DNA from 3 places in the Metabacillus sp. KJ11-3 genome. Region 1 is predicted to be linked to each of the others. Evidence: riboswitches for the same ligand, from Rfam matches in the RefSeq annotation. Region 1 holds a riboswitch; each other region holds the start of a gene.
What was found. Region 1 has a riboswitch for thiamine pyrophosphate ahead of tenI (thiazole tautomerase TenI). Riboswitches for the same ligand answer to the same signal wherever they lie in the genome.
Positions count from the first base shown of each region.

Region 1 (7,580 bases):
TGATCAAAAAGAGAGGAGGAACAACTTATGTCAGAAATAAAAGAACAGGCAGAACATGAAGTGGAAGCACTTCTAACAAGTTTGTCAGATAAAAATATGGATGAATTCCGGTCCATTTTTTTAGAGCAACATCCATATGACCAAGCAAATGTATTTAGTAAACTTGATCTTGATCAACGAAATACAGTATATCAATATCTTTCTCCTGAAGAAATGGCTGCATTGTTTGAAAACATTGAGGATGAAGACGGTCAATATGAAACCTATTTATCTGAAATGGATCCCACATTTGCGGCACAGATGCTTGCCCAGATGTATGCGGATGATGCAGTCGACGTATTGAATGAATTAGATAAAGATCAGGTTGCAAGCTATTTAACGATTATGGATGATGATGCAGCTGAAGAAATTCGTGAGTTGCTTCATTATGAAGAATATACTGCAGGTAGTATTATGACGACTGAGTATATCTCCATTCATGCCCATCAAACGGTTCACTCTGCCATGCAAATATTGAAGCAGGAAGCACCGAATGCAGAAACCATTTATTATGTGTTTGTCATTGATGAAGATGAGAAGCTGGCAGGAGTTATTTCGTTAAGAGATCTAATTATAAGCGATTCAGATACAATGATTTCAGAGATTATGAGCGAGAGGGTATATTCTGTAAGTGTTGCTGAGGATCAAGAAGAAGTCGCAAGAAAAATGAAGGACTATAACTTTTTAGCTCTTCCAGTTGTTGATTTTCAAGGTCATTTATTAGGAATTATCACAGTTGATGATATCGTTGATGTTATTGATGAAGAGGCTAGTGATGACTATTCAAAATTAGCCGCTGTTTCCGATGTTGGATCAACAGATCGAAATCCGTTTTCAGCAGCTAAAAAGAGACTGCCATGGCTGATTATCTTATTATTCTTAGGAATGTTTACGGCAAGTTTAATCGGACGATTTGAAGAAACTCTAGACAAAGTTGCCATTTTAGCTGTTTTTATTCCGTTAATTGCGGGAATGGCCGGTAACACTGGGACACAGGCATTAGCGGTTGCTGTTAGAAGAATTTCATTAGGAGATACCGAAGATCAAAGTTTAAGCAAAATGGTATTCAAGGAAGCTGGAACTGGACTCATTACAGGAACAATATGTGGAATTGTTGTTGCTCTCACTGTCTTTATTTGGAAGGGGACACTTTTTCTGGGGATATTAGTCGGTTTGTCTATTTTGGCTACATTAACAGTTGCGACCATTTCAGGAGCATTCATTCCGCTAATTATGCACAAACTAAAGGTTGACCCTGCTGTTGCATCAGGACCTTTTATTACAACGATTAATGATATTATTAGCATTTTAATTTATTTTGGAATGGCAACATTGTTTATGCAATATTTGATTTAACAACAAGCAAGCATATTAATACAATTAAAAATTAAATTTGTATATGATAGGAACTAGAATTATCTAAAGAGAAAAATGATGAGGTTGAATGCAGTGACATACGGGTATCTTCATTTCTGCATTCAACCATTTCAATACTGAAAAAAATAAAAAGGAGGGATAGGATGCACGGAGCTTCTGTAACTTCATTAGTTATTGTTATACTCGCAGCCTTTTTAACCCCAATTTTACTCCACCGTTTAAAATTGAATTTTATGCCTGTTGTGGTAGCTGAGATTATCATCGGGTTATTTATTGGAAAAAGCGGATTCAATATTGTTCACGAGGATATGTGGTTGGAGACATTGTCAATGCTTGGCTTTATTTTCCTTATGTTTCTTAGTGGACTTGAAATCGACTTTACAGCATTTGCGGGAGGGAAGAAGAAAGAAAAGCTTCCTTCAGGGAAAAATGCTCCAAATACATTCTTAGTTTCAACAGTTATTTTTGTGGGGATATTTGCCCTATCATTATTACTTTCTTACATATTTGTATGGATCGGTTTAATGGACAATGCCTTCCTCATGACATTGATCATTTCAACCATTTCGCTTGGTGTTGTTGTTCCTACTTTAAAGGATGCCGGCATTATGAAATCCAACATCGGTCAAATTATTTTGCTGGTCGCTGTTATTGCTGATTTAGTAACGATGATTTTACTTGCTGTTTTTGCCTCTATATATGGAGGAGGAGAAAGCAATACATGGCTGCTACTCATTCTGTTTGGAGCAGGTGTTGCGCTCTACTTCTTAGGAAAAACGTTTATGAATCGGTCGTTCATTGAAACAATGTCAAAGGGAACCATTCAAATTGGGACTCGTGCTGTTTTTACTTTAATCATTTTATTAGTGGCAATCTCAGAGACTATAGGGGCAGAAAATATTCTTGGAGCCTTTTTAGCGGGGGTATTAGTATCACTCCTATCTCCTAACAAAGAAATGGTTCAAAAACTTGATTCGTTTGGATATGGTTTCCTTATTCCGATTTTCTTTGTAATGGTTGGGGTTGATTTAGATATATGGGCATTATTCCAAGACCCTAAAATTTTCATTTTGATCCCATTATTGTTTATCGCTTTACTCATTTCTAAAATTGTACCCGTGTTGTATTTGAAGAAATGGTATGACATGAAAACCACTTTAGCTTCAGGGTTCTTGTTAACATCAACCTTATCATTAGTTATTGCAGCAGCGACAATCGGGGAAAGGATGGAAATCATTACTTCTCAAATGTCAGGAGCCTTGATTTTAGTTGCTGTTATTACGAGTATTGTGACACCAATATTCTTTAAAAAGCTGTTCCCTAAAACGGAAGCAGAGCCTACAAAAATTAAAGTTGCATTTATTGGTGCAAACCAAATGACATTACCTGTTACAAGGGAATTAAATCCAGATCTTTATGAAACAACGGTTTATCATATTCAACAAGACAAGATTGATAAGCAAATAGCTGAATCATTATTCGAAATTAAAGAAATTAGTGAGTTTCAGGTTGATGCTTTAAAAGAACAGAATGCATTTGATGTTGATATGATCGTTGTGGCAACTGGAGATGAACAAAAAAATGCTGCGATTGCCCTGTATGCAAAAGAAGAACAAGTTAATCGGGTAATTGCGAGTGTTGGTTCACCAGATTTAGCAAGTAAATTAAAAGATGAAGAAATCGACATCTTCTCAACACTACTATCTACGAATACAGTACTGCGTGCTTTAATTGAAGCACCAAGTGTGATGAGAATTTTAACAAACCAAGAAACTACTCTTTACCAAATCAATTTAAACAATCCAAAATACGATGATATTTTATTACGCAACTTTCCGTTTACAGGTGATATCATTTTCGTAAGAATTTTCAGAGGAAAAGATTCCATTGTACCTCACGGTGATACAGACCTTAAACTCGGTGACCGCCTCATCGTCACAGGCTCAAGAGAATATGTAAATGAACTGAAACAGGAGTTGGAGTTAGTCTGATTCTTATATATAAAAAATTACTTTTCATGATTCTATAACAAAACTAATTAGGTTGATTGAAGCGGAAGGTACGAGACTCCAGTGGGAATAGCGTGGCAGGTGAGATCCCACAGGCGTGTGCGCCGAGGAAGCTCACCGCACGCCCCACGGAAAGCGAGTATCCTGGAGCTTCAATCAATCACACGATAATAAGTGAATAGTACAAAGTTTACCGAAAACAAGGATGATAAAAAAATAATTTCTTGAAAGTTTGCACACATTTGGTATGATAATAGTAATTAACAAATAAATATTGGCAATCAACCGCTAGGGGAGCCCTATACAATGGGCTGAGATTAAAGTGATTCTTTAAGACCCTTATAACCTGATCTGGTTCATACCAGCGTAGGGAAGTGGATTACAGCATGATATATAAATGTATGTAAAACCACTTTTCTATGGAAAAGTGGTTTTTTTATTTGCCATAAAAGAACTAGGTGATCGTAATGGAATTCCATGTCATAACAGATGGTAAGCAATCCATAGATGAACTGATATCTAGATTGTCAATCATTCACACTGAAGTTGATTATATCCATATTCGAGAAAAAACAAAATCAGCTTCAGACATAATGGAGCTCTTATCTGTGTTAGTGGACATAGGTGTACCAAAGGAAAAGCTCGTCATAAATGATCGAATGGATGTGGCTGTTTTACATAACATACCTAATCTTCATTTACCAAGTCATGGCTTTTCGATTCAAGAAGTAATAAAATACAGCCCTTCATTTAGAATCGGCCGATCGATTCATTCTTTAGAGGAAGCGATTCAATGTGAGAATGAAGGCGCAGATTATTTATTATATGGTCATATTTTTGAAACAACGTGTAAAGTTGATCTTTTGCCTCGGGGTGTCGAGCAGTTAAAGGACATTTGTAAAAACGTCACAATACCGGTTATCGCAATAGGAGGAATTACTCCTGAAACAATTGATCAACTAAACCAAACAAATGTACATGGTGTAGCGGTTATGTCTTATGTCATGGAGAGCATAGACCCCAAGAGTGCATTGATGAAATTAAAAAAGGTAGTAGAGGAGAGATACAATGAGCAAGCACTATGATGTAGGAATTGTTGGTGGAGGAATCATTGGTCAATCGATTGCCTATCAATTGGCAAAAGAAGGTATCTCTGTCCTTGTGTTGGATCGTCATAAAGGGGGATCTGGTGCGACAAGTGCTGCAGCAGGAATGCTTGGAGCGAATTCTGAACTTGAACAGAATGATGCTTTTTTCCAGTTTGCGAAGGAAAGTCAACGACAATATCATCTATTACAAGATGAACTTTCTCATTTTTCACAGATTCATATACAACTAGTTGATAAAGGAATGTATAAAGTAGCTTTATCTCAAGAAGAAGCCATAGCTTTAAAAAACGCGGTACAACATCATGAAACACTTGAATGGCACACAAGGGAAACAGTTTTAAATCACGAACCTTCTGTTTCAAGTGAAATTGAAGGAGCACTTCATATCCCTGAGGATGGTCATGTTTCACCAAAACATGTTTGTGAGGCATTTACAAAATCAGCTAGTTTACTTGGTGCAACTTTTATCGAGAATGCTCCCGTTCAGTCCATAAAAAAAGCATCGGTCAATGACTATCTACTCAGTACACCACAAGGAGATTTTACTTGTAATAAAGTAGTTATAGCGAATGGCGTTTGGAGCGGTTACTTCTTTAAACAGTTAGGGTTACCAAATGGGATGAAGCCTGTTAAAGGAGAATGCTTGGCAGTAAAAAGTAATACATTGCATTTGGAAAAGACCATTTTTTATGATCATTGCTATATTGTTCCCAAAGGTGATGGAAGATTTGTCGTTGGTGCCACGATGGTAGAGGATGACTGGAGTACGACACCATCTTTAGGAGGAATTCATGCGTTAATTGAAAAGGTCTCCCCGCTTGTGCCTGGGATATCTTCTGCACAACTTATAAGTACCTGGGCAGGGTTAAGACCACAGTCAGAGGATGGAAAACCTTATATTGGGGTGCATCCTGAAGATGATAATATTCTATTTGCAACAGGACATTACCGAAACGGAATCCTGCTTGCTCCTAAAACAGGAACGATGATAAGGGATTTTATTTTAAAGAAAAAGATAGATGAAAACTATGTGAGAGCATTCTCTGTAACGAGAAATTTAGCACAGTCTAATGAGGTGATCGTATGAGCATAAAGCTTAATGGAGAGTTGGTTGATCTGAAGGAAGATGTTAAGACAGTTCAGCAGTTATTAGCTTTTTATCAGTTGGAAAACCGTCTGGTTATCGTAGAACATAATCGGGAAATTGTCGTAAAGGATCAATATGATTCAACAACCATTCAACATGGGGATGAAATTGAATTAGTTCATTTTGTAGGAGGAGGATGATTGACATGTTAAAAATTGCTGATAAAGTATTTCAATCAAGATTATTATTGGGGACAGGAAAATACCCGTCATTTGAAATTCAAAAGGAAGCTGTTGCTCAGTCAGAAGCGGAGATTTTGACGTTTGCGGTTCGTCGTATGAATATTTTCGAAGAATCTCAGCCGAATTTCCTAGAACAGTTAGATGTATCAAACTATACACTGTTGCCAAATACGGCGGGTGCAAAAACGGCTGAAGAGGCAGTGAGAATTGCGAAGCTTGCAAAAGCATCAGGATTATGTGACATGATTAAAGTAGAGGTGATCGGCTGTGACCGTTCATTGCTTCCAGATCCTGTTGAGACATTAAAAGCGAGCGAAATGCTGTTAGAAGAAGGATTTATTGTTTTACCGTATACATCAGATGATGTGGTTCTGGCAAGAAGGTTAGAAGAATTAGGTGTTCATGCAATTATGCCTGGTGCTTCACCGATTGGCTCAGGTCAAGGATTATTAAATCCTCTTAATCTATCATTTATTATTGAGCAATCAAACGTGCCTGTTATCATTGATGCCGGAATCGGCTCTCCTGCAGATGCTGCATTGGCAATGGAGCTTGGTGCTGATGGAGTCCTTTTAAATACAGCTGTTTCTGCTGCAAAAGATCCTGTGAAAATGGCTGTAGCGATGAAGCTGGCTATTGAAGCTGGCAGATTAGGGTATGAAGCTGGTAGAATAGCTAAAAAAGACTATGCCATCGCAAGTAGTCCAACAGAAGGAATGATTACGACTTAATGGAACGCTATTCTAGACAAATACTATTCTCTCCAATCGGAGAAAAAGGTCAAGAGCAAATACGGAAGAAACATATCCTGGTAGTTGGTGCAGGTGCATTGGGTACCGCAAATGCCGAGATGATTGCCCGCGCCGGGATAGGAAAACTTACAATCGTCGACCGTGATTATGTAGAATGGAGCAATTTGCAGCGTCAACAGCTTTATATAGAAGAGGATGCACAGAATCGCATCCCTAAAGCTGTTGCGGCAAAGCTTCATCTGAAAAAAATAAATTCAGAAGTAGAAGTTCATTCATATGTTGAAGATGTAACATCAGCCAATATTGAAGAACTTGCAGAAGGTGTCGATCTAATCATTGATGCGACCGATAACTTTGAAACAAGATTACTGATAAATGATGTGGCATTAAAACATGAGATTCCATGGATTTATGGTGGATGTGTCGGAAGCTATGGATTAACTTTTACCATTATTCCACATGAAACACCTTGCTTGCACTGCTTATTAAAACATATCCCGTTTGATGGAATGACATGTGATACGGTGGGGGTTATTTCACCAATCGTAAGTATGGTGGCTTCACATCAAACATCAGAAGCGCTAAAACTTCTTGTGGGAGATGAAGAAAATAGACGTGGTAAGCTTGTTTCCTTTGACTTATGGAAAAATCAATATTCATCAATCAACATGGACCGTCTAAAAAATAATGCTTGCCCGACATGTGGAACAAATCCAGTATATCCTTACTTAACAGCTGAAATGGAAACAAAGGCTGCCGTTCTATGTGGAAGAGATACCGTACAAATCAGACCAAGTGAGACAAAACAGTTTTCATTTGCACAAGTGGCTGAACGTGTAAAGCCGCTTGCAGATGCATTTTTAGAAAATCCGTTTTTAATGTCATTTACATTTGGGGAGCATAGAATCGTTCTGTTTAAAGATGGGCGTGCCTTAATTCACGGAACAAAGGATATATCGGAAGCG
Region 1 covers NZ_CM147865.1:3,609,185-3,616,764, reverse strand. Annotated here, with positions in the region: gene mgtE (magnesium transporter) at 28-1,395, shown strand; gene AC0L8O_RS17980 (monovalent cation:proton antiporter family protein) at 1,560-3,407, shown strand; TPP riboswitch at 3,706-3,815, shown strand; gene tenI (thiazole tautomerase TenI) at 3,893-4,510, shown strand; gene thiO (glycine oxidase ThiO) at 4,494-5,621, shown strand; gene thiS (sulfur carrier protein ThiS) at 5,618-5,821, shown strand; gene AC0L8O_RS17960 (thiazole synthase) at 5,821-6,594, shown strand; gene AC0L8O_RS17955 (thiazole biosynthesis adenylyltransferase ThiF) at 6,594-7,580, shown strand, end outside.

Region 2 (7,580 bases), 2.2 Mb from region 1:
GGGTACTTAGATGTTTCAGTTCCCCGGGTCTGCCTTTATCACCCTATGTATTCAGGTGAAAATACTACTCCATTACGAGCAGTGGGTTTCCCCATTCGGAAATCTCCGGATCAAAGCTTACTTACAGCTCCCCGAAGCATATCGGTGTTAGTACCGTCCTTCATCGGCTCCTAGTGCCAAGGCATCCACCGTGCGCCCTTAACAACTTAACCTTCGGCGAACGATAAGCTGCAGATTACTTCGTTGGCTTCGCGTTCTGCGGTGCTCATGGACAAAATACGTACACTCCGCTCCTCAAACACTCGCCGCCTCGTACTCTTTGCTTCTCCTTCGCCTTAGGATATCAGTACTTACTGAATATCCGTTCTATTATTAAGAGAATCACTAAACTAAGCGTTTAAACTCAGTGAATTACTTGAATTGTTTTTCGTTATCTAGTTTTCAAGGAACATAAATCACAGGATAATCAAATGCTGAATGCATTTTCACTCCTATGTGTTTTCTTACTTATTGAAAGATCGTATGATCTCTCAAAACTAAACAAAATACCAAGCGTACCTCATATCCTTAGAAAGGAGGTGATCCAGCCGCACCTTCCGATACGGCTACCTTGTTACGACTTCACCCCAATCATCTGTCCCACCTTAGGCGGCTGGCTCCTTACGGTTACCCCACCGACTTCGGGTGTTACAAACTCTCGTGGTGTGACGGGCGGTGTGTACAAGGCCCGGGAACGTATTCACCGCGGCATGCTGATCCGCGATTACTAGCGATTCCGGCTTCATGCAGGCGAGTTGCAGCCTGCAATCCGAACTGAGAATGGTTTTATGGGATTCGCTTGACTTCGCAGTCTTGCAGCCCTTTGTACCATCCATTGTAGCACGTGTGTAGCCCAGGTCATAAGGGGCATGATGATTTGACGTCATCCCCACCTTCCTCCGGTTTGTCACCGGCAGTCACCTTAGAGTGCCCAACTGAATGCTGGCAACTAAGATCAAGGGTTGCGCTCGTTGCGGGACTTAACCCAACATCTCACGACACGAGCTGACGACAACCATGCACCACCTGTCACTTCGTCCCCCGAAGGGGAACCTTCTATCTCTAGAAGTAGCGAAGGATGTCAAGACCTGGTAAGGTTCTTCGCGTTGCTTCGAATTAAACCACATGCTCCACCGCTTGTGCGGGCCCCCGTCAATTCCTTTGAGTTTCAGTCTTGCGACCGTACTCCCCAGGCGGAGTGCTTAATGCGTTTGCTGCAGCACTAAAGGGCGGAAACCCTCTAACACTTAGCACTCATCGTTTACGGCGTGGACTACCAGGGTATCTAATCCTGTTCGCTCCCCACGCTTTCGCGCCTCAGCGTCAGTTACAGACCAGAGAGTCGCCTTCGCCACTGGTGTTCCTCCACATCTCTACGCATTTCACCGCTACACGTGGAATTCCACTCTCCTCTTCTGCACTCAAGTTCCCCAGTTTCCAATGACCCTCCACGGTTGAGCCGTGGGCTTTCACATCAGACTTAAGAAACCGCCTGCGCGCGCTTTACGCCCAATAATTCCGGACAACGCTTGCCACCTACGTATTACCGCGGCTGCTGGCACGTAGTTAGCCGTGGCTTTCTGGTTAGGTACCGTCAAGGTACCAGCAGTTACTCTGGTACTTGTTCTTCCCTAACAACAGAACTTTACGACCCGAAGGCCTTCATCGTTCACGCGGCGTTGCTCCGTCAGACTTTCGTCCATTGCGGAAGATTCCCTACTGCTGCCTCCCGTAGGAGTCTGGGCCGTGTCTCAGTCCCAGTGTGGCCGATCACCCTCTCAGGTCGGCTACGCATCGTTGCCTTGGTGAGCCGTTACCTCACCAACTAGCTAATGCGCCGCGGGTCCATCTGTAAGTGACAGCTAAAAGCCGTCTTTCAATTTTAAACCATGCGGTTCAAAATGTTATCCGGTATTAGCTCCGGTTTCCCGGAGTTATCCCAATCTTACAGGCAGGTTACCCACGTGTTACTCACCCGTCCGCCGCTAATCTTTGGGAGCAAGCTCCCTCAGATTCGCTCGACTTGCATGTATTAGGCACGCCGCCAGCGTTCGTCCTGAGCCAGGATCAAACTCTCCAATAAAGTGTTTGATATAGCTCATGAAAGTTTTGTACTATATAGTACGTTTTTGTTAATCGAAATTAACGTTGGCACGCTTGGTTTTGTTTAGTTTTCAAAGATCATTTGTTTGTCATTCTCTCAGAGGCGACTTTATCAATATAACATCTTACAAACAGCTTGTCAACACTTATTTTTCATTGTTGTTTTTTCTGTTTGTTTTCTTGCTCATCACCACCGCAGCAGCGACGTTTAATAATATATCACGATATTTTTATTACTGCAAGCACTTTTTTCATTTTTATTTATTTTTAAATGAAAAATTGATAGTAAACATCTAATTTAGTCTGCGAACCATCTAGTTGATTATATGATTGTACCAAAAAAGGATACAGAAAACGATCTGTATCCCTATAAGAATGATTATCTATATTTTTAATGCATTCCTTCAACAATAAAGTTCCCAATTATTGTATTGTTGTTCTAACAATACAATTGTTTTATATCCTTCAACATCATTTATATCAAGCAAAATATTCTTCAATATATAGAACGATCTGATTTCTGGAGGAGTCTCTTCTTTTTTAATCGATTCGTCAAATAATGCAGGAGCTAATTTTATATGTTCCTCACAGTAACTTTTCCACTTTTGTAAGTGGCACTTATTTTCATCTGCTGAAACTTCATATATATGTATTAGCTTTTGATAAGCTCGATGAAGAGTAAAAAGACATTTCGAGCGATGGATCACTTCAATAAGTAATGATTCTACTAAATAATATTCTTTGGAATCAAAAGCCCAGGCAGCATTCCCTAAAAGGAAACGACAATCGTCTCTCTTGGTTATTGCCATACTATTGGGATGATCTATATCCTCCCCTTTTATACTTCCCCCAAATGACCACTTTGTACAATTTCGGATAAAAGACCTTTCATGCGGATCTAGGTTATCCCAAAATTCAACAAGTTGTAATTGATGAATGATTCCCCCATACTTCTTTTCTTTTTGCTGAACCTTCAAATTCCTACTAAAAGCAGGTTGTTTGAATTGAAAGATATTTTTAATTCCCATATATTCACCTCGTGGACAATTCTGGTGAATTATATGTACTGCCCTGTTGGATAATTACAATAAATCATTCAGATCTCTCTAATTCTATTTTTTAGTTGTTGATTCGTTAATGATGGTGTATAGTTATGTCTAAAATAAATAATACGTTTAAACCACAGGGGGAGCCTTTTTGCTGAGATTGAATGACTTCGATCATTCTAACCCTTTGAACCTGTTAGTTAATACTAGTGTAGGGATGTGGATGATCATCTATAAATGTAATGTTTGGACTACTTATGATCATTCCAACCATTGCTTTTTTTATTTTATTCACAGAAATGAAAGGTTCCCTTTGGTTTAATAAAAAAGTGAGGGAATAGGATTGCAAAGAAATCAGCGTTTAGTATTTTTAATCGAAGTTGCCATGTTAGGGGCTTTAGCATTTTTATTGGATTTATTATCAGGGGTCATCGGGAAATTACCACAAGGTGGATCTATTTCATTAGGCATGATACCAGTATTTATTATGGCATATCGCTGGGGATTAAAAGGCGGATTATTAACTGGACTTATTTTAGGTTTGTTACAAGCTATTTTTAACCCGTATATTGTTCACCCTGTTCAAGGGTTCCTCGATTATTATTTAGCTTTCACTTTAGTAGGAGCAAGTGGTATATTCTATAAAGCTATACAAAATGCATTAACTAATAAAAATCGAAAAGTGGCCATTTTATTTATAACACTGGGAACCATTTTAGGCGGCATCCTTAGAGCAGCTGCACATATCATTGCAGGAGTTTTCTTTTTTGCTTCTTTCGCACCGGAAGGAACACCCGTTTTGATCTACTCGATCGGATACAATGCTTCCTATATGATTCCTACAATAATAGTTTCAGCCATTGTTGCTAGTTTATTATTACTAACAGCTCCTCGATTGGTAAATAGAAAATAGTTCATTACCTTGGTCTTTGACCAAGGTTTTTGTTTGTCTATTTCATCTATCCCTTATATCTTTTTAAAAAGTTATCATATTCAATCGTTCTCCGGCATGTATTAATAGAAAGACTAGAATGTATATAACGGAGGACAAAAGATGAGTATATCCCTGGCTATTATTCTACTAACTTTATTTCTATCTTTATTTCACTTTTCCTATGGATATAAGGAAGCTATTCGAATTAGTAATGAAGAAGGACCTGTTCACGGTTTGTCTTTAATTATCAGCTTCCCCTTGGGTTTTGTATTTGCTTATCTATGTTCAATTTTTTACTTGCAATAAATTCCAGAGGATGGATCATAGGGTTCGGAACCCTATGATCCATCCTCTTTTCATGCATAATCACCGTCATTTTTTTAGGGCCTTGTTCATATGTATAAAGAATATAAAAGATCACCTATCTTGGAGGTCACATTGAAAACATTTATCCGGGTCTTAAAGAATTCAATCTATTTTTCACTAGTTTTTTGTGTACTTTTTGTCATTTCTGTATGCATCCATTTATTTTTCAACATAAAAATTTCTACATCTTACAGCATCATCATGACGCTGCTTTCCTTTTTATTTTTTTGTTTTTGTCTTTATTTAATTCTTTGCCCAAAGAAAGATTTTATATTTATAAACAAAAGAAATGGTATTCTACCGTTTATTTTGCTAACCATTAGTTCGACTTTTTTATCTATCTATTTTTTATCCATCAATCTTATGATTGCAACAGAGCTTGGAGAAAACCTGACTATTGAAGAAAAATACCAATTATATCTGATTCCTTTTCAAAAGAAAACTGTCACGCTGGCTGATTATCAAGAGATGAAGGAAGATAAATTGACGTCTACATATGGTCATGTAGATATTTATCATGATCCGGAAGAAATCGAATTAATTCCTATAATTGAAGATTCACTTGATAAAGCTGATAAACTTACAACGGCGATTTTCGGAGAGGTGAAAGATAATCAAATTGATTTAATCCTTCATTCCTCAACTCAAGAATTATATGAAAAAACATCATTAATTGAAACAATGGGATATTTTGATGATCCAAACAACATAATAGGTATCGCCATTACAGACAAATCAAACATCCTCGCTGATCAGATGCCTCAATCTTTTTATTTTCAAAGTACACTTCTACATGAATATACACATTATCGTTTACAAGCATTTATCAAGCAACAAGGCCTCTATGTATATAGAATTCCTTTATGGTTTCATGAAGGCGTTGCAGAATACGTCGGAATGTATAATGTAGCCCATAGATATTATCCTTTTCAAGAGGTTGAATTTGTAAATCTTGATAGCCACCAAGATTGGGAAAAGTATCGATTAGAGGAGTATGATGTTTATTTACAGAGTTATTATGGAATTAAATATCTTGTTGATCAATATGGAGAAACTATGATCAAAACAATTGTTATCGAAACAGCAAAGGAAAATAATTTTGATAAAGGATTTTTGAAAGCAACCGGGATAACAATTGATGAGTTACAAGAACTGTATGTCAAAGATGCAAAACAATCCTATACAGAATAAAGCCTCCAATTTACTAATTGGAAGGCTTTATTTCTTTTTGCATCACTTTTAATATTTTCCTCTCAAACACATAGAAAATGATGCCTAACATAATGATCATTCCTCCTATAACCTGCGGAAGAATCATTTTTTCTCCTAATATATAATATGCAAGAATAATAGATCCTACCGGTTCAAAGAGAATCATGACTGAGATGGTATTCGTACTTACCCACTTTAAAGACCAATTAAAAAGCGAATGACCTAAGAGAGTTGCAACAACTGCTAATAACAGAAAATACAGCCAATCTTCCTTTGGATAAGGCCCTAATGGATATTGCAATAAAAGACAATAGCATAATAGAGTAATTGAGCTTATTCCATATACAATAAACGTGTATAAAGTTAAAGAATGACGTTTTCGTATTCCTTGCCCAAATAAAAGATATGCCGTAATCATCGCACATGCCGCTAATGCCAATAAATCTCCGATTAATGCAATACCGCTTATTTTAAAATCTCCCCAGCTGATTATCACACTTCCAGTTATAGCGATCAATCCACTAATAATGGCCACAAAGGACACTTTTTCTTTAAAAAACAGAAAAGTACCGATAAATGCAAACAAAGGCTGAAGGGTCACTAATACAACTGAACTAGCCACAGATGTGTAATTTAACGATTCAAACCATAGGATAAAATGAAAGGCTAATAATACGCCTGCGATTGTTGAATAGATCCAGTCCTTTTTTGAGAGATTTTTCATTTCAGAGAAATGTCTTAAGAAGAAGATCGGCGCAATAAGAACTATTGAAAACAACAGCCGATAAAAAGCAATAACAGGAGCTGGAGCAGTTGCTAACTTTACAAAAATGGCTGATGTAGAAACAGCAATAACCCCAACAATTAATGCAGCATAAGGTAGAAATCGTGGTGATGATTCCACTTGTTTTCCTCCAATCTTTCACGATAAAAAGCTTTCAACATTTTAACACGAAAGATTAAGTTGCAGCATGAAAGTTTTTGTAAAAGCAAAATTTAGGAGAGGATGACTATATGATAAAGTCATCCCCTTCCATCTATTTATGTAAATGGTTTCCTTTGTGATGCCTTTCTTGATGTCTCATAAAGTGTAAATCCCGATTTTCATCATCAAAAGGAAATAGCTTTTGTTTTTTGGCTTCTTCTTTGTAATTAATGAAAATATCCTCTAAAATTTCCTGGGTTGATTTATTTTTCACATCAATCCCCAGCTTTTCCGCAGTTTGCAGAGTCTTTTTATCGATAACTTCCCGGGCAATTTCTTTTAATTCCTTACCTTCTGTATTAATTCCTAATTCCTTTGCAGCGTTCATTACACTGACTTCAAATATTTCTCTACTTATGTTGTCTAATGATTTACCCTGTGTATCAATATTGAGTTCTTTTGCCTTATTCATAATGAGTGTTTCTCGGATTTCATCTGCGATTTCTTTCATTTCTTTTCCATCTGTTTTAATCCCTAATTCTTTTGCTTTGTTTAAAATATGTAATTCTCTAATTTCCTTTGCAATTTCCTCAATCTTTTTTCCTTCCGTTTTAATTCCCAGCTCTTTTGCTTTTTCTAAAATTTTCGCCTCATGAACTTCGCGAGCTAAAACCTCTGTATCTTTTCCTTTTGTTTCTATCCCTAATTCTTCCGCACGTTTTTTAATGATTTCCGGATTCATTTGATGTCTTTTATGATGAAACTCTTCCTTATCAAGACCTATATCCATAAGTGTGGGTTCATCTTTAGTACTATTTTCCGCGAACGCATCATTTACACCTATTAAACTTAACGTTAAAACACTGGCAGACACCAATATACCCAATTTCCTATTCATTTTTCACTACCTCCTAAATTTTGTTACCTTTATTTCCAAACGATACCTTCTCCATTT
Region 2 covers NZ_CM147865.1:671,676-679,255, reverse strand. Annotated here, with positions in the region: rRNA gene AC0L8O_RS03475 (23S ribosomal RNA) at 1-212, opposite strand, end outside; rRNA gene AC0L8O_RS03470 (16S ribosomal RNA) at 572-2,122, opposite strand; gene AC0L8O_RS03465 (hypothetical protein) at 2,547-3,170, opposite strand; TPP riboswitch at 3,318-3,423, shown strand; gene thiT (energy-coupled thiamine transporter ThiT) at 3,532-4,101, shown strand; gene AC0L8O_RS03455 (gluzincin family metallopeptidase) at 4,561-5,679, shown strand; gene AC0L8O_RS03450 (DMT family transporter) at 5,693-6,604, opposite strand; gene AC0L8O_RS03445 (hypothetical protein) at 6,738-7,523, opposite strand.
Region 2: linked by a shared signal. The riboswitch ahead of thiT (energy-coupled thiamine transporter ThiT) and the one ahead of tenI (thiazole tautomerase TenI) in region 1 are both predicted to bind thiamine pyrophosphate.

Region 3 (7,580 bases), 750 kb from region 1:
TCCAAAGTACGAAGATGTTAAGGATACATTAAAAACTAACCTTGAAGGTCAAAAAACACAAGAAAAACTTGCAGCAAAAGTAGAGGAGCTTCGTGAAACAGCGAAGATTGAGTTAAAAATATAAACAATGAATCAAAAAACGGTTGTTCAAATTGAACAACCGTTTTTTGATATACATGTTAAAGTTCACTTGAATAAAATGTTCAAAATTGCACACACTAACATTAGGACTTGTAGCTCAATGTGTAGAGCGGTCAACAGTTACACCGTTAACTTGTTGTACATTTTGTGGGTTCAAATCCCACCAAGTCCTTCTATTCCTCTTTTGCGATATTCACAAAGATATCCTCTATAATAGGTTCTTTTTCAATTAATCCTGCATCCTTTAACCATTTAATCGTTTTTTCCCATTGTTGTTGATTCTGACTACCAAATCCTTCTTCTGATTTCATCAGAGGTAATAAGATATCTAAGCTCTGATCTTCAACATCTTTTACAAGCGGAAAATTCGACTCATCTTGGTTTTTTAATAATATCTGTAAGGCTTCATCTGGATTTTCTGCAGTAAATTGATATCCTTTCGTTGCAGCTCTCCAAAAAGCCTCGATTGATTCCTGCTCTTTTTCCCATGTTTGATCACTTGTTACCGCTACAAGCTCATAGTAGTTTGGGACTCCAAACTCGGTGGGATTGATGTTACGCGTTTTATAACCTTCATGAGCTAGCACTGGTACCTCATGATTAATATATGCACCAATGACAGCATCTACTTTTTTACTGACAATAGAAGAGCCTAGCTCAAAGCCGACATCAATCATTTCAACATTTTCAGGGTTTCCTCCATCTGCTTTTACCATTGAATTTATTAGAGATTCATTTAGAGGAATTCCCGGAAATCCCACAGTTTTCCCTTCTAAATCCTTCGGAGATTGTATCTTGCTATCTTCCAAAAAAATGACACGATTTAAGGGTGATCGAACAATTGCACCTACTGATTTAATCTTAATATCTTGATTTGCACGAGCAATGATCACATCTGGTTGATAGGAAATACCTAAAGTGATTTTTCCTGCAGCAGCTAAATTAATAGGGTCTGTAGGGTTAGCCGGGAATTGAATATCTACATTCAGTCCTTCTTCTTCAAAGTATCCTTTTTCTTTAGCAATGTATAAAAAGCTATGAACAGCATTAGGATACCAATCAAGCATAATACTAACATCCTTTAATTCTTCTTTCCCTGCTTCTCCACCCGTATCAGTTGTACTTGTTTTGTTGGAACATGCGGATAAAATAACTAAAGATAAACCTATGAACAATACGAAAGCTTTTTTCAATCTGTTTTCCTCCATTTAAACATCTTTTTTTCTATGAGTGTTACAATAAGAAATAATCCAATTCCTACTAATGAGAGAATGACAATTGGAGCAAAAACACCAGCTCCATCAAATTGAGTCATCATTCTTCTACTAAAATAACCTAAACCCGCTTGAGCCCCAATCCATTCGCCAATAGCAGCACCTATAACACTTAATGTAACAGCGACCTTTAACCCTGATAAAAAATACGGCGCACACCCGGGAATCTGAAGCTTAAAGAAAATATCTTTTTTACTCGCTCCCATTGTCAATAGCATTTCTTTATATTCCTTGCTTGTTGCTTTAAGACCATCATATGTATTTACCGTTATAGGGAAAAACGTAATAAGAACAGTCACAATAACTTTACTCCAAATCGAGTAGCCAAACCAAAGAACAAATATGGGGGCAAGTGCAATAATTGGTATGGTTTGAGATGAAATAATCAAAGGATATAATGTTTTTTCAACCGTACTACTTACACTCATCCAAATTGCCAGGCCTACTCCAAAGAAAATCGATAAACTTAACCCGATGATGATAATTAGAAAGGTAGCAGGTAAATGTTCTAAAAATAACGGTTCTTTTATGTCCCAAATTTTCATCATTACATCTGTTGGCGTAGGAAGGATAAACCCCATATTCAGCAATTCTGCACCTATTTCCCAGACGACTAATAACAGGACGATAAGACTAAATGAGGCACCATATTTATGTATCCATTTCATAGTTTCTGCCTCGTTCGCAACTCATCCAATAGTTCATCTTTTAATTGGAGAATATCTGGTTGATTCAAGTCTTTTATATTTCTGGGTCGAAGTAACGGAATCTTGATTTCTTTTAAATTCGTTGTAGGTGATTCAGAAAACACAAAAATACGATCTGATAAAAATAATGCTTCATTCACATCATGAGTAATAAACAAAATCGTTTCGTTCCGCTTTTGCCATTGAGCTAATAACCATTCCTGAAGTGATAATTTTGTAATTGCATCTAATGCACTGAAAGGCTCATCAAGTAATAGAATGTTAGACCCGCTTAATATTGTTCTTAAAAAAGATACACGTTGCCTCATTCCCCCTGATAAATCACTTGGAAAATGATTTTCCACTCCTTTAAGACCAAATTCATCTAATAGCATGATCACTTTTTGATATGCCTCCCGCTTTTTCAGCCCTTTAATCTCAAGTGGGAGTGCTGCATTTTCTACAATTGTCCGCCAAGGTAAGAGTAAGTCTTGCTGAGGCATGTACCCTACCTGTCCCAGTCTATTGATAACAAGCTGATTTCGCAGGAAAATCTCACCTTCACTTGGTTGTTCCAATCCTGTGATTAATTTAAATAATGTACTTTTTCCAGACCCGCTTGGCCCAAGAAAACTGATAAATTCCCCCTCATATAGTTCCAGATTCAAGTTTTTAAGAATTGGCTTTTGCAAGTCATCCTTTTCGTAGTGAAAACTAATATTATGAAATTGTAGTATTTTATTAGTCATTAATCGGCCACATCTCTTCATGGTAAGCCATATCCCAAAACATATATTCAAAGCGAGTAGTATTCAGAAAAATTTCTTCTAATTTACATAACTCTGCTTCTGGTTTCCCTTCTGCACATTCATCCATTAAATCAATGCACCAAGTGGCAAGCTGACCAAATTCGACTGAAGCATACATTGTAATCCACTCACCGTAAAATTCTTGGTCACATGCTTCCTTCTTTTTTGCTAAATCCTTACCTATCTCCCAGTAGCTCCACATGCATGGAAGCAAAGCAGCAACTAACTCAGCAAGTGTTCCGTTTTGACTTACATGTAACATATAATGCGTATAGGCGAGAGTTGTTGGAGAAGGTTTTGCTTCTTCTAGTTCTTGAGTTGTAATGCCAAATTTTTCCGCATATTGTCTATGAAGTTCCATCTCATCATTTAATGTGGAATGTAACAATTCAGCAAAACGTGCCATTGTCTTCACATCTGTAGCTTTAACTGCACCTAATGCAAATACCTTCGCATATTCAATTAAATACAAATAATCCTGAATCATATAAAATCGAAACTTTTCTTTTGCAAGTGTTCCATCTCCCATCCCTTGAACAAAAGGATGAGCATGATTTTGTTCCCAAATAGGCTTCACTTTATCATAAAGTCTTTGACTAAATTTCATTTAGGACATCCCCTTCTCTTTTTTATCTGTATGGCTCCATTCATAAATAAACAATAAAATCGATTTTGTGAATTCAACTAATTCATCTATAGACAATTGTTCGTTTACAGAATGAGCATGATGCAATTTTCCCGGTCCATATATTACTGTCGGGATTCCCGCCTCTGCCAACCATCCCCCATCTGTTACCGTTGGAGAAACATCTACAATCACTGATTTTTGCAAGACTGATTCATGTGTGGAACCTAATAGCTTTACAGCAGGATGGGTTGGATCTACTTCTAATGAAGGGAAAATCTCTCCTCTATCTATAATCATTGATTTGCCACCCCATTCGAAGTGCGGTGGATGATCTCTAAGCCACGGATCAGACTTTGCAACATGCAGAATATGCTCTTCAATTTCCTGAATAATCTTTTGATGTGATTCGTTCGGATAATAGTGAACCGTGATCCATAAGCGACATTCGTCAGCGATAAACGCAGCATGTCGTCCCCCTTCAATTACTGCCGGATTAATCGTATTAGTGCCCGGTAAAAAGCCAGGATAGCTTTTTGTCACAGCCCAATGACGCTCGAGCTCCTGAAGTCCTTGAATAATCTTGGTCATTTTTTCAATTGCACTTGCTGCAAAAAGATTTCCACCTGCATGAATCATTTGACGTCTTGTCGCATCATGATAAGTTTGTGAGCTTTTGATTGTAATCCATCCGGTAATGACCCCTCCTTGACCTTGAATATGTAAATCACTTGTATCTACAACAACTGCGAAATCAGCTGTATAACCTCTATTGCAACATTCTAAAGTCCCAGCCTCTCCTACTTCTTCTCCTATGACAGATTGAAAAATGAGATCACCGGGAAGTTCAATTCCTTCCTCTTGTAATAATTGAATAGCAAACAATGCGCCCGCTAATCCACCTTTCATGTCTGCCGCACCACGACCAACAATCATCCCATCCTTTACAATTGGAATAAAGGGATTTGTTTCCCATTGCTCATCTTCATGTACTTCAGCTACATCAATATGTCCATTAATAATTAAGCTTTTATAAGAAGCAGACTGAGTGCCTTTTTTAATACCAACAACGTTTGGATCATTTGGATATACATCCCACATATCAATTGAAAAACCTTTTTGCTTTAAAAAATCCGCAATGAACAGTTGTGCTTCCTCTGTATTTCGAGCCGGCGGTGCCGGGGTTTTAAATTCAATTAATTTTTGTACGAAAGAAACCAACTCATCTTTACGATCATGGACACTTTCAACTAATTGAGTAATCGATTTCGCCAAGCAAACTCTCCTCCTTTTTCCAAATAAAAAACCACTTCTACTTGAGAAGTGGTTTGAATGGCATAAAATAATGGTATAAAACTATAGCAATCAAGGCTATAAATCTACCAAATATGTAATCAAACACCGCTTCCCTCCGCTAGTATTATCTAGATCAGGTAATAAGGGTCAAGGCATTTGCCTCTCTCAGCTTTAACAGCTCCCCTAGTGGTGAATCTATTGATATAAAATTAGTTGATTCTCATTATTTTTAACATAATCTTTCCTTTTTGGCAATGTTATATTGTTATGGTGTAGCTGAAAAATGATTTTTTACATCTTGTTTTTGATCTAATATGTGAAACAAAAAACCAAATAAGGAGGCTAAAATTTGTTGGAATAACATCCCCAGTACAACGGGTACCGCAACAGCTGCAGGAAAATACTGAACAGCAATGACTGCACCGGCACTAATGTTGCGCATACCGCCTGTAAACAACATGACAACCTGTGTCTCCCTGTCTCTTTTAAGAAAAATTCCTAATCCCCACGCAATAACATACCCTAAGCATGCCAGAAAAAACACCGTTAACGCGATTAACATTAATTTAACACTAAATTCTTTTATATAAGGAGAGATAACAGCTCCGTTAATCATAACGACAGTGGCAAGAGCAAGCTTTGAAAACGGTGCTAATGTTTTGCCAGCCTTTACACTTTTCCCTTTCGTAAGATGATTTGTCAACATACCTAAAAGCGAAGGAATAACAACCATAAAGAATAATCCATACATAATATCCATGACATTAATTTGTACATTTTGACCAACAAAAAGAGATAGTGTAAATGGCACTAAAAAAGGTGACAGCATGGTATCAAATAAAATTATGGATAAAGCAAGTCCAATATTCCCTTTATAAATCGTTACCCATATAAAGCTTGTAATTCCTGTTGGAATGACAGAAGCTAAGACAAAACCGGTAATTGTTAAATGATCATTTGGATAAAAACTTTGGCCGACTAACCAAGCAATTAAAGGCATAATTAAATGCAATAACAAAATAATCACAAATAATGGGAGGGGTTTTTTAATGACTCCTTTAAGGGATGAAAAATTTGACCCGAGACTGCCTGTTAACGTCATAAAGGCAAATAACCATGGAATGAGAAATGTGAAAGCTAACAGCTTATCTGCAAGTAACACACCTGTTACTACACTGATTGGTGTAATGACTGGCATCCACTTTTCAAGCTGTCGATTTATTTTATATAGCATAATGCATTCTCCTATTCGGAAAAATATCATGATGAAAAACTATGTATATGCAATTGTACCAGAAAGTAGAGGTCATTTGTGTTTTCAAATGAATATCATCTGCAAAATGTAAAAAGTTTCTATATTTTTCCTCCCTTAAATTGCGATGATTTACGAAATTTTACGCAAAATAACCGTAATGAATGCTTGCGATGGAGTTGAAGGAAGTTGAAAAAAACCTTAGTTATTTGCTTATTTCTTTTATCCCTAACTTATAAACATACATATGGAATAGCAGGCGATAAAGCATCTGTTCATCCCATTAGCTTTGAACCGGAACTACCTAATTGGGAAGAAGTGAAGAAAGTGATTCCCCGTCAATCTACGTTCACAGTAATTGATGTGGATACCGGAAAGAAATTTGATGTTCAAAGAAGAGCGGGAAGCGGTCATGCCGATGTACAACCTTTAACAAAAGAAGATACCGTTATTATGAAAGTAATTTATAACGGCAATTGGAGCTGGCGGAGACGTGCGGTCCTTATTCAAGTCAAAGACCGTCTTATTCCTGCTTCAATGCATGGAATGCCACATGGAGCAGGTGCACTCCAAAATGGTTTTCCCGGACATTTTTGCATCCACTTTTCTGAAAGTAAAACACATCGAACAGGTAAACTGGATTTGTCACATCACATTATGATCTTAAAGGCTGCAGGGAAATTTGATGAATATGTCACAACACTTACACCTGAACAATCATTAGAAGTATTTCTATTAACTGTTAAAAACAATGACAAAGAATTAAGTAAGAAAATGGTTTTATCCAATCATAAAAATCTAAATCAATCATTTGTATTTTTAAATGATATCGAAGGAATGCAATGGTCTATAAAAGAGACAAACCAAGATGCTTCACTCTCTCTATCCAAAAAAGTCTCTGCTGATATGAAAATTTACTTAAAGACTGTAGGTCCAGTGAAAGTGAAACAAACCTTTACCTTAGTGAGAATTTCCCCGTTTTCTTCATGGAAGGTTATAGTTGACCCTTTCTTGGAAAAAATACCGAAATCCTAGATCCAGGAAGAAATCGGAGGTTGAATTTATTTGTATATGTTACTTGCACTATTCATGCTGATCGGACAACCTGTAGAAGTATCTGATAATCTGTCGATCACTTATGAAGGAAAAGAAATCAAATCATTGCATCGTTCTGAAGTTGCTCTTTCTCCTTTTCAGTATGATTTTATTGATGAATCTAAATTTAATGAATTAACTGATTCATTAGAATCCAACGTTTTCAGAGAACCAGTAAACGCGTCTCTAGATCCTCATGGACGACTAATTAGTGAAAAAACGGGGATAAAATTAAATCGTGAATTGTGGAAGAAAACATTTTATACACGCTATTTTTCCGAAGGTCCTTCAACAATTGAATTACCAACAGTAACACTTTATCCGAAGGTAGATAGTGAGCTCCTTTCTTCTATTAAAGAAAAGATGGTTGGGCAATATGTCACTTTCTTTAATAGCAGAAAT
Region 3 covers NZ_CM147865.1:2,854,641-2,862,220, forward strand. Annotated here, with positions in the region: gene AC0L8O_RS14510 (SurA N-terminal domain-containing protein) at 1-124, shown strand, start outside; tRNA gene AC0L8O_RS14515 (tRNA-OTHER) at 228-313, shown strand; gene AC0L8O_RS14520 (ABC transporter substrate-binding protein) at 315-1,349, opposite strand; gene AC0L8O_RS14525 (ABC transporter permease) at 1,331-2,083, opposite strand; gene AC0L8O_RS14530 (ABC transporter ATP-binding protein) at 2,080-2,850, opposite strand; gene tenA (thiaminase II) at 2,843-3,517, opposite strand; gene AC0L8O_RS14540 (acetylornithine deacetylase) at 3,518-4,810, opposite strand; TPP riboswitch at 4,925-5,026, opposite strand; gene AC0L8O_RS14545 (bile acid:sodium symporter family protein) at 5,097-6,065, opposite strand; gene AC0L8O_RS14550 (hypothetical protein) at 6,273-7,118, shown strand; gene AC0L8O_RS14555 (VanW family protein) at 7,155-7,580, shown strand, end outside.
Region 3: linked by a shared signal. The riboswitch ahead of AC0L8O_RS14540 (acetylornithine deacetylase) and the one ahead of tenI (thiazole tautomerase TenI) in region 1 are both predicted to bind thiamine pyrophosphate.